DNA from 3 places in the Paenibacillus sp. SEL3 genome. Region 1 is predicted to be linked to each of the others. Evidence: riboswitches for the same ligand, from Rfam matches in the RefSeq annotation. Region 1 holds a riboswitch; each other region holds the start of a gene.
What was found. A riboswitch is a leader RNA that binds a small molecule or an ion and turns the genes downstream of it on or off. The one in region 1 is predicted to bind thiamine pyrophosphate.
Positions count from the first base shown of each region.

Region 2: linked by a shared signal. The riboswitch ahead of tenA (thiaminase II) and the one ahead of tenA (thiaminase II) in region 1 are both predicted to bind thiamine pyrophosphate.
Region 3: linked by a shared signal. The riboswitch ahead of thiC (phosphomethylpyrimidine synthase ThiC) and the one ahead of tenA (thiaminase II) in region 1 are both predicted to bind thiamine pyrophosphate.

Region 1 is NZ_CM137725.1:1,837,628-1,840,908, forward strand. It holds gene ACYCS5_RS08545 (NAD-dependent malic enzyme) at 1-196, shown strand, start outside; gene ACYCS5_RS08550 (AEC family transporter) at 270-1,223, shown strand; TPP riboswitch at 1,402-1,504, shown strand; gene tenA (thiaminase II) at 1,641-2,330, shown strand; gene thiM (hydroxyethylthiazole kinase) at 2,405-3,247, shown strand; gene thiD (bifunctional hydroxymethylpyrimidine kinase/phosphomethylpyrimidine kinase) at 3,244-3,281, shown strand, end outside.
Region 2 is NZ_CM137725.1:1,186,727-1,190,007, forward strand. It holds gene ACYCS5_RS05575 (AEC family transporter) at 1-662, shown strand, start outside; TPP riboswitch at 841-943, shown strand; gene tenA (thiaminase II) at 1,080-1,769, shown strand; gene thiM (hydroxyethylthiazole kinase) at 1,844-2,686, shown strand; gene thiD (bifunctional hydroxymethylpyrimidine kinase/phosphomethylpyrimidine kinase) at 2,683-3,281, shown strand, end outside.
Region 3 is NZ_CM137725.1:4,058,522-4,061,802, reverse strand. It holds gene thiC (phosphomethylpyrimidine synthase ThiC) at 1-1,351, opposite strand, end outside; TPP riboswitch at 1,539-1,651, opposite strand; gene ACYCS5_RS18670 (IclR family transcriptional regulator) at 1,807-2,550, opposite strand; gene ACYCS5_RS18665 (alpha/beta hydrolase) at 2,851-3,281, shown strand, end outside.

The DNA of each region.
Region 1 (3,281 bases):
TGCGTTGCTCCCTCATATCCAAAAATTACGTGATGTTTCGTACGTTGTTGCGGTTGCGGTAGCGAAAGCAGCGATTCAGGATCAGGTAGCTCAGGCACACATTTCAGATGTTGAACAAGCTATACGGGATGCAATGTGGAAACCGGAATATGTCAAGGTCAAAGCAGTGGAAAGCGTAATACATCACCCTCACTAATGCTCCATTTAGGAAAGGGATTGCCTTGTTCAGACAGGCAGAATACGTCAGTTCAAGCAAGGAGAATCAATCTATGAGTGTCGGACATATCTTGTACATTTTGGTGCCGATTTTTTTCGTTATTATTTTAGGGTGGTTAGCGGGGCATTACAAAAGCTTTGATGCCTCTTCCTCCAAGGCCTTAAATGCGCTCGTTACCAAATTTGCACTGCCTGCGCATCTATTCATCGGTATCACGACAACGGACAGGAAAGCACTCATCGAGCAATGGCCATTCCTGCTGGCACTGTTCATTGGCATTGTCGGCTTTTTTGCCGTTCTCCTTCTACTGTCCCGCTTTGCGGGGAAGCAGTCAGTGAAGGATGCCGCCATGTTTGCTTTGAACTCGGCACAGCCTACCTTTGCTTTTATGGGTATTCCTGTGCTTGGAGCCATCTACGGTTCCGCTGCTGTCGCCATTCCGATTGCGCTTACCGGGATCGTAGTCAATGCCGTCCTTGACCCGGCGGCTACCATTATAGCTACCGTAGCCAGCAGGAATTCAGGCAAAGAACGGAACGGTCACCTCGGAAGGTTAATCTGGGACTCCATTCTTCATGGATTAAAAGAACCGCTGGCGCTGGTTCCACTGATTGGTGTAATTTTGACCTTGTTCGGCTTCCATTCACCGGATTTGTTGAACAAATCGTTGAATCAAATCGGAGACATTACGTCCGGGGCCGCTTTATTCGCTGTCGGAGTGACCATTGGCGTACGCAACATTAGTTTTAGTGTAAGTGCCTTTGCCATCGCACTGTTAAAAACAATTGTACAGCCTTTATTAATGCTGCTGATCGCCTACCTATGCGGTCTGTCGTCTGCAGATACTGTGAAGGCAGTTCTGCTCGTTTCCTTCCCGGGTTCAGCAGTCGCTGCTATGATCGCCACCCGTTTTGAAAGCCTGGAATCAGAAACAGCCTCCTCCTTTGTCATCAGTGCTGTCATATCGCTCGTTACACTCCCAGTACTGATTTCTCTATTGGTATAAATGCTGATTATTTAGACATTGGAGCCTGCCGCGAATTCCTTCGTGTAGACGGAACTGATCTTCTCCAGCGCCTTTTTCCCTCTCGGAAGCGAACTTCAGCTCTGTCGTTTGGCCCTTGACCAGATAGACATGTTTGACATAGCGTATGAACGTATGTACAGTAATAGTCAAAAGAATAGAAGTCCACTAGGGGAGCCGCTATGGCTGAGACAAGAACGTATCTTGGACCCTTTGAACCTGATCTAGTTCGTACTAGCGTAGGAAAGTGGAGCCTTCGTATATAAGGTTTCAAGCGTTTTTTGCGTATTGGGCCTATTGTTGAAGCCGCTCCATTTTTCTGGGGCGGCTTTTTAGCGTTGTTCCGGAATTATATTCTTACAGGACTTCTTGCTCTTCAATTTTATGGAGGTGGCGAAATTGAGTTTTACACAAGAACTCCGTCGGCAGGCGGACGGCATTTTTCAAGCGATTTTTGAGCATCCCTTTGTGAGAGGTATTGCTGAAGGAAGTTTGACAAGGGGACAGCTGATTCACTATGTAAAACAGGACTTTGAATATTTGAACGCCTACATGCGGATATACGGCATCGCAATCTCCAAATGCACGAATCGGGAGGACATGGCTGTATTTAATGAACAAATCTCTTTTATTCTCCACAGCGAGGTTCACCCGCATCAAAATTTCTGTGCTGTCGCAGGGGTGACCTATGAAGAATTGCAGGGATATTCGCTCGCTCCGTCGGCTCATCACTATATCCGGCACATGCTGACGGTTGCGCATGAGGGCAACCTGGGCGAGATCTTGGCTGTGCTGCTGCCATGTATGTGGACGTATGCCGAGATTGGCCGCAGGCTGCTAGATGAAGTAAAGCCGGATAAGTCCCATCCGTTCTATGAATGGATGGGCTTCTATGGAGACCAGCTTGATGATACAACACTCAAGTTCCGAGAACGTGTAGATGCTTGGGCGGAAGGGGCAACGGCTGCTGAGCGGGAGCGGATGATTGAGCATTTTATACTGAGCTGCCAGCTGGAATATAAGTTCTGGGACATGGCTTATAAGCAGGAAGAATGGCCGGTCCAGATGCAGGCAGCGGTCTTGGAATAGTCAGCCTGTCAATTCGATGCGTGAAGTACGGTTAATGTCCTGTTGAACCACCAACTATAGAGAGGATAATCATGATGAGTACATGGGAAAAAAGTTATTCGGATCTCCTAACGAAGGTACAAAATAGCAAACCCCTCGTTCACAATATCACCAATGTGGTAGTCACCAACTTTACCGCCAACGGCCTGTATGCATTGGGAGCCTCCCCAGTGATGGCCTATGCACCCGAGGAAGTAGCAGATATGGCCAAAATAGCAGGCGCCGTCGTGTTAAACATCGGTACGCTGAACCGCGAACTGGTGGATGCCATGATCATTGCTGGACAATCGGCGAATGCACACGGTGTTCCGGTCCTGCTAGACCCGGTCGGTGCGGGAGCAACGAGCTTTAGAACTGAATCGGCACTGCGAATCCTGAGTAAAGTCAAAATCTCATTGGTACGGGGCAACGCAGCCGAAGTTGCCCATCTTGTCGGAGAAGCGCGTGAGATTAAAGGCGTAGATGCTGGTGACAGTGCTGACAGCGGCCATGTCGATCTGGCAATTCGGGCTGCTCGAGCGCTCAATACAATGGTTGTCATCACTGGAAAAGAAGACGTCATCACCGATGGGGCCGAAGCACGAATGATAAGCGGCGGAGACGCGCTGCTCACGAAGGTAACCGGAGCAGGCTGCCTGCTGACCTCTGTGTTAGGTGCCTTTGCAGCTGTTGAACCCAACCTGCTGCTCGCAGGTACAGCAGGCTTGGCATTTTACAGTGCAGCAGCTTCCCGAGCCGCAGCACGTACCGCAGAGCTAGGGCCAGGCAGCTTCCAGATTGCCTTTCTCGACGAGCTCGCCAAACTACATACTGGTTCGCTGGAGGGGCATGTCACTGTCCGTGAAGCCGGAACAACTACAGCAGGTGGTGCGCGATGACAGACACTCGTGTACCCAGAGCACTGACGATTGC
Region 2 (3,281 bases), 650 kb from region 1:
CCGCCATGTTTGCTTTGAACTCGGCACAGCCTACCTTTGCTTTTATGGGTATTCCTGTGCTTGGAGCCATCTACGGTTCCGCTGCTGTCGCCATTCCGATTGCGCTTACCGGGATCGTAGTCAATGCCGTCCTTGACCCGGCGGCTACCATTATAGCTACCGTAGCCAGCAGGAATTCAGGCAAAGAACGGAACGGTCACCTCGGAAGGTTAATCTGGGACTCCATTCTTCATGGATTAAAAGAACCGCTGGCGCTGGTTCCACTGATTGGTGTAATTTTGACCTTGTTCGGCTTCCATTCACCGGATTTGTTGAACAAATCGTTGAATCAAATCGGAGACATTACGTCCGGGGCCGCTTTATTCGCTGTCGGAGTGACCATTGGCGTACGCAACATTAGTTTTAGTGTAAGTGCCTTTGCCATCGCACTGTTAAAAACAATTGTACAGCCTTTATTAATGCTGCTGATCGCCTACCTATGCGGTCTGTCGTCTGCAGATACTGTGAAGGCAGTTCTGCTCGTTTCCTTCCCGGGTTCAGCAGTCGCTGCTATGATCGCCACCCGTTTTGAAAGCCTGGAATCAGAAACAGCCTCCTCCTTTGTCATCAGTGCTGTCATATCGCTCGTTACACTCCCAGTACTGATTTCTCTATTGGTATAAATGCTGATTATTTAGACATTGGAGCCTGCCGCGAATTCCTTCGTGTAGACGGAACTGATCTTCTCCAGCGCCTTTTTCCCTCTCGGAAGCGAACTTCAGCTCTGTCGTTTGGCCCTTGACCAGATAGACATGTTTGACATAGCGTATGAACGTATGTACAGTAATAGTCAAAAGAATAGAAGTCCACTAGGGGAGCCGCTATGGCTGAGACAAGAACGTATCTTGGACCCTTTGAACCTGATCTAGTTCGTACTAGCGTAGGAAAGTGGAGCCTTCGTATATAAGGTTTCAAGCGTTTTTTGCGTATTGGGCCTATTGTTGAAGCCGCTCCATTTTTCTGGGGCGGCTTTTTAGCGTTGTTCCGGAATTATATTCTTACAGGACTTCTTGCTCTTCAATTTTATGGAGGTGGCGAAATTGAGTTTTACACAAGAACTCCGTCGGCAGGCGGACGGCATTTTTCAAGCGATTTTTGAGCATCCCTTTGTGAGAGGTATTGCTGAAGGAAGTTTGACAAGGGGACAGCTGATTCACTATGTAAAACAGGACTTTGAATATTTGAACGCCTACATGCGGATATACGGCATCGCAATCTCCAAATGCACGAATCGGGAGGACATGGCTGTATTTAATGAACAAATCTCTTTTATTCTCCACAGCGAGGTTCACCCGCATCAAAATTTCTGTGCTGTCGCAGGGGTGACCTATGAAGAATTGCAGGGATATTCGCTCGCTCCGTCGGCTCATCACTATATCCGGCACATGCTGACGGTTGCGCATGAGGGCAACCTGGGCGAGATCTTGGCTGTGCTGCTGCCATGTATGTGGACGTATGCCGAGATTGGCCGCAGGCTGCTAGATGAAGTAAAGCCGGATAAGTCCCATCCGTTCTATGAATGGATGGGCTTCTATGGAGACCAGCTTGATGATACAACACTCAAGTTCCGAGAACGTGTAGATGCTTGGGCGGAAGGGGCAACGGCTGCTGAGCGGGAGCGGATGATTGAGCATTTTATACTGAGCTGCCAGCTGGAATATAAGTTCTGGGACATGGCTTATAAGCAGGAAGAATGGCCGGTCCAGATGCAGGCAGCGGTCTTGGAATAGTCAGCCTGTCAATTCGATGCGTGAAGTACGGTTAATGTCCTGTTGAACCACCAACTATAGAGAGGATAATCATGATGAGTACATGGGAAAAAAGTTATTCGGATCTCCTAACGAAGGTACAAAATAGCAAACCCCTCGTTCACAATATCACCAATGTGGTAGTCACCAACTTTACCGCCAACGGCCTGTATGCATTGGGAGCCTCCCCAGTGATGGCCTATGCACCCGAGGAAGTAGCAGATATGGCCAAAATAGCAGGCGCCGTCGTGTTAAACATCGGTACGCTGAACCGCGAACTGGTGGATGCCATGATCATTGCTGGACAATCGGCGAATGCACACGGTGTTCCGGTCCTGCTAGACCCGGTCGGTGCGGGAGCAACGAGCTTTAGAACTGAATCGGCACTGCGAATCCTGAGTAAAGTCAAAATCTCATTGGTACGGGGCAACGCAGCCGAAGTTGCCCATCTTGTCGGAGAAGCGCGTGAGATTAAAGGCGTAGATGCTGGTGACAGTGCTGACAGCGGCCATGTCGATCTGGCAATTCGGGCTGCTCGAGCGCTCAATACAATGGTTGTCATCACTGGAAAAGAAGACGTCATCACCGATGGGGCCGAAGCACGAATGATAAGCGGCGGAGACGCGCTGCTCACGAAGGTAACCGGAGCAGGCTGCCTGCTGACCTCTGTGTTAGGTGCCTTTGCAGCTGTTGAACCCAACCTGCTGCTCGCAGGTACAGCAGGCTTGGCATTTTACAGTGCAGCAGCTTCCCGAGCCGCAGCACGTACCGCAGAGCTAGGGCCAGGCAGCTTCCAGATTGCCTTTCTCGACGAGCTCGCCAAACTACATACTGGTTCGCTGGAGGGGCATGTCACTGTCCGTGAAGCCGGAACAACTACAGCAGGTGGTGCGCGATGACAGACACTCGTGTACCCAGAGCACTGACGATTGCCGGCTCGGACAGTGGCGGCGGGGCCGGAATTCAAGCCGATCTCAAAACCTTTCAAGAGCTTGGCGTATACGGCATGTCAGCTATTACGGCCATTACTGTACAGAACACCTTGGGGGTTCACGGCGTATATCCACTGCCACAGGAAGCAACAGCGGAACAGATCGAAGCTGTAGGATCAGATCTTGGAGTGGATGCCCTGAAGACTGGCATGCTGTTTAATGCGGGTATCATCCGTCTTGTGAGCGAGCAGATCCGAAAGTTCGGCTGGAAAAAAGTCGTCGTCGATCCCGTGATGATTGCCAAGGGAGGCGCTGAACTGCTGCAACTGGAGGCGGTGCAGGCTTTGAAGGACGAACTGCTCCCCTTGGCCCTGGTCGTTACACCAAATATTCCGGAGGCGGAAGCCCTGACAGGGATCAGCATCCGTACGATGGAGGATCGCCGCGAGGCTGCAAGACATATTAGCAGTATGGGATCAGAATTCGTTGTGATCAAGGGTGGCCACGCTGACGAGAGCGAGAGCAGCGGACAGATTGTTGACCTGCTCTTTGACGGAACCGC
Region 3 (3,281 bases), 2.2 Mb from region 1:
GCGGTCCCAAGGTATAGAAAGGAGCTTCCTTACAAATCTCCATTTGCAAATCCACATTCTCTTTGATTTTATGCATAGGGACATGTCCCGGCCCCTCAATCATGACCTGAACATCATGCTTCCATGCGATTTGCGTTAGCTCGCCCAACGTTTCCAGCTCTGCAAACTGTGCTTCATCATTCGCATCATAGATACTACCTGGACGTAGACCATCCCCGAGAGAAAAGGCCACATCATAGGCTTTCATAATTTCGCAGATTTCTTCAAAATGTGTATACAAAAAATTCTCCTGATGGTGCGCAAGGCACCAGGCTGCCATGATCGACCCGCCACGGGACACAATTCCCGTCATTCTATTCGCCGTCATCGGTATATACCGCAGCAATACACCCGCATGAATTGTAAAATAGTCCACTCCCTGCTCCGCCTGCTCGATCAGCGTATCGCGATACAACTCCCACGTCAGCGCTTCTGCTTCGCCGTTCACCTTTTCAAGTGCCTGATACAGCGGCACAGTTCCAATCGGTACAGGAGAATTCCGAATGATCCATTCACGTGTGGTATGGATATTACGGCCTGTGGATAGGTCCATAACTGTATCCGAGCCCCAACGCACAGCCCAGGTCATTTTCTCCACTTCCTCCTCAATCGAGGAGGTAACCGCAGAATTACCAATGTTCGCATTGATCTTCACGTGAAAATGACGCCCAATGACCATCGGCTCACTTTCCGGGTGATTGATATTCGAAGGCAAAATGGCTCGTCCAGCCGCCAATTCCTGCCGTACAAACTCAGGCTCCACCCCTTCGCGGATCGCCGCAAATTCCATTTCGGGCGTAATGATCCCTTGCCGTGCATAATGCATTTGCGTCACTGTACGACCTTGCGAAGCACGAAGCGGACGGTTGGTCACGCCGGGAAATTCAACTGTCTCCCGTTTGGAGCCAGGTTTCAGTCCATTATCCTCCGGTTTGACGGCGCGTCCCTCGTAAGCCTCCACATCGCCCCGTTCCAGTGCCCAAGCTCGCCGTAATGGAGGCAGGCCCTGACGGATATCGACCTGATAGGCTTCGTCAGTCATGGGACCGCTCGTATCGTACACACGCAATGGCTCATGATGCTCCGTGCCCTGCGGCGTATGTGTAGGATGAAGAGCAATTTCCCGCTCTGGGACGGCAATGTCCGGCCGCGAGCCTTGAATATATACCTTACGGCTCCCTGGAAAGGGCGTTACCCCACTGGCTTGCTCCCCGTTTGTCTTCTCTACCCCAACTTCCCTTGTTCCTGCCAACCTTACTTCTGCTGATTTAAATTCTGTTCCTTTTGTTCCTTCTACTTCTGTCGGCTTCATTGTCCATTCCTCCTGTTTCGATGAAATGACACACCGATCCGGAACCATTCCCAGGGTGGCGCTGATCTATGCAAAAAAGCCGGTTCCCGAGGGAACCGGCTAATCTAACGAGGCAGCTATCCAGACCGTGCACATGTGGAATAATCCTATTCCAATGCGTCACCGTAGACAGCAGCTGCGTATACATTTCAATGGCCGATTACTTCCCTACGCTGGTATGATCCAGATCAGGTGCAAAGGGTCCGGAATCTTACACGATTCCATCTCAGCCCGGCATTACAGGCTCCCCCAGTAACTGCGATACTTCTATTCACATGAGGCGGACATAACAGACATCCCGCCATCCTTATCAGACTACTTCAAATTTATGGCTTTGGCAACCCTTCTAGGTTCCATTTAGCAAGAAGACGCTCCTCACCAAATCACTTTGCTTGCTTCAACTGCATTCATTCTTGTTACGGAAGCATAAGCCCCATTTCCTTCGCCGCTTCGATCAAAATCGGAGCAAAGTCATGTAGCGTCTCGGGTGCAAGCCGACTGACCGGACCGGATACAGATAAAGCCGCAGTGACCTGTCCCTTCCGGTTCACAATTGGTGCTGCCACAGCAGCGGCCCCTGGCTCCCGTTCTTCATAGCTGGTCGCATAGCCCTTCTCGCGAATGTCCTGCAGCTGGGCTTTATAGACCTCCGCGTCTACCGAGGGCGGCCATTCATTCCCGCTTAGCAGGGCTTCCAGCTCCTGCGGCGGCATAAAGGCAGCCAGCACCTTACTGGAGGCTCCTACAGCCAGCGGCATACGCGCACCCACAGGCGCAACCCTGCGGATCGCCTGATTGCTCTGCACGGCTTGTATGCGAATACGCATGCTGCCGTCCCGTAAGTACAAGCTGACCGTTTCGCCCAGACGGTCACGCAGTCCTTCCATTGCAGGCTGTAACAACACCGCCGGCTCGTCACTTTGGGACAAATGTGTGGATAGCTCCCAAATGCGGAAGCCAAGTCGATATTTTTCCGTTTCGGCATTCCGAACGACAAAGCCCCGATCCTCCAACGTAGTCAGCAGCCGATGAACCGTGCTTTTATGTAGACCAATTTTGGAGGCAATCTCCGTTAGGCCAAGATCCGAATCTGCGGTAAAACACAGCAATATATCAAGTGCACGCTCTACAGCGCGAACGGTTAATTTACGGTCTTCCATTCGTGAACCGCTCCTCTTGTATCCATATTCGTTTCACACTATGAAACATGGTTACATAAATTATATAGAATAGTCGCGGCTACTGTAAACCGATGTTTATGTGACAACCATATTACAGAACGAGAACAAACATCGACAATTCTTTGCATCATTTTTACTTTTCCGGTTCAGGCGTTGACTTTGGATAACCCCCATCATACGATAATAGGTATCTATACGGATATACACTATCATTTTCAAGTGGAATTATACCTAAATTCTATTGAAACGAAGATCAATTTTATATAAGGAGGCTCTTACATGATTTCTACATCCCAGCGCAACTCTCAGCTACAGACCGCTGTTCAGGAGCCGTCCACCCCACTCTTTAATCCCCGTCTGCTGCGGTTCAAGCACGTTGTGATTGCTCTGCTGCTGTCGGTCGTTTTTTTTCTGTTGTTTTGTTTTATTGCCTTGCATGCTTACATCGCATGGGTACTTACGAATCCTACCGTCGCGCCGCTGTACTCTAATCCGATGCAGGCCAAAAACATGCCTTATGAGGAAGTCAGCTTCCCTGCCAAGGATGGTAGCCGCATGGTACAAGGCTGGTATATCCCGGCGGATCAATCGCGGAAAACGATTATTTTCAGCCATGGTTATGGAGCTAACCGCGAAGAAAGCTGGATTCCCATGTATGATCTGGCGCATTATGCCCACAGTTTGAACTTTAATGTGGTCATGTTCGATTA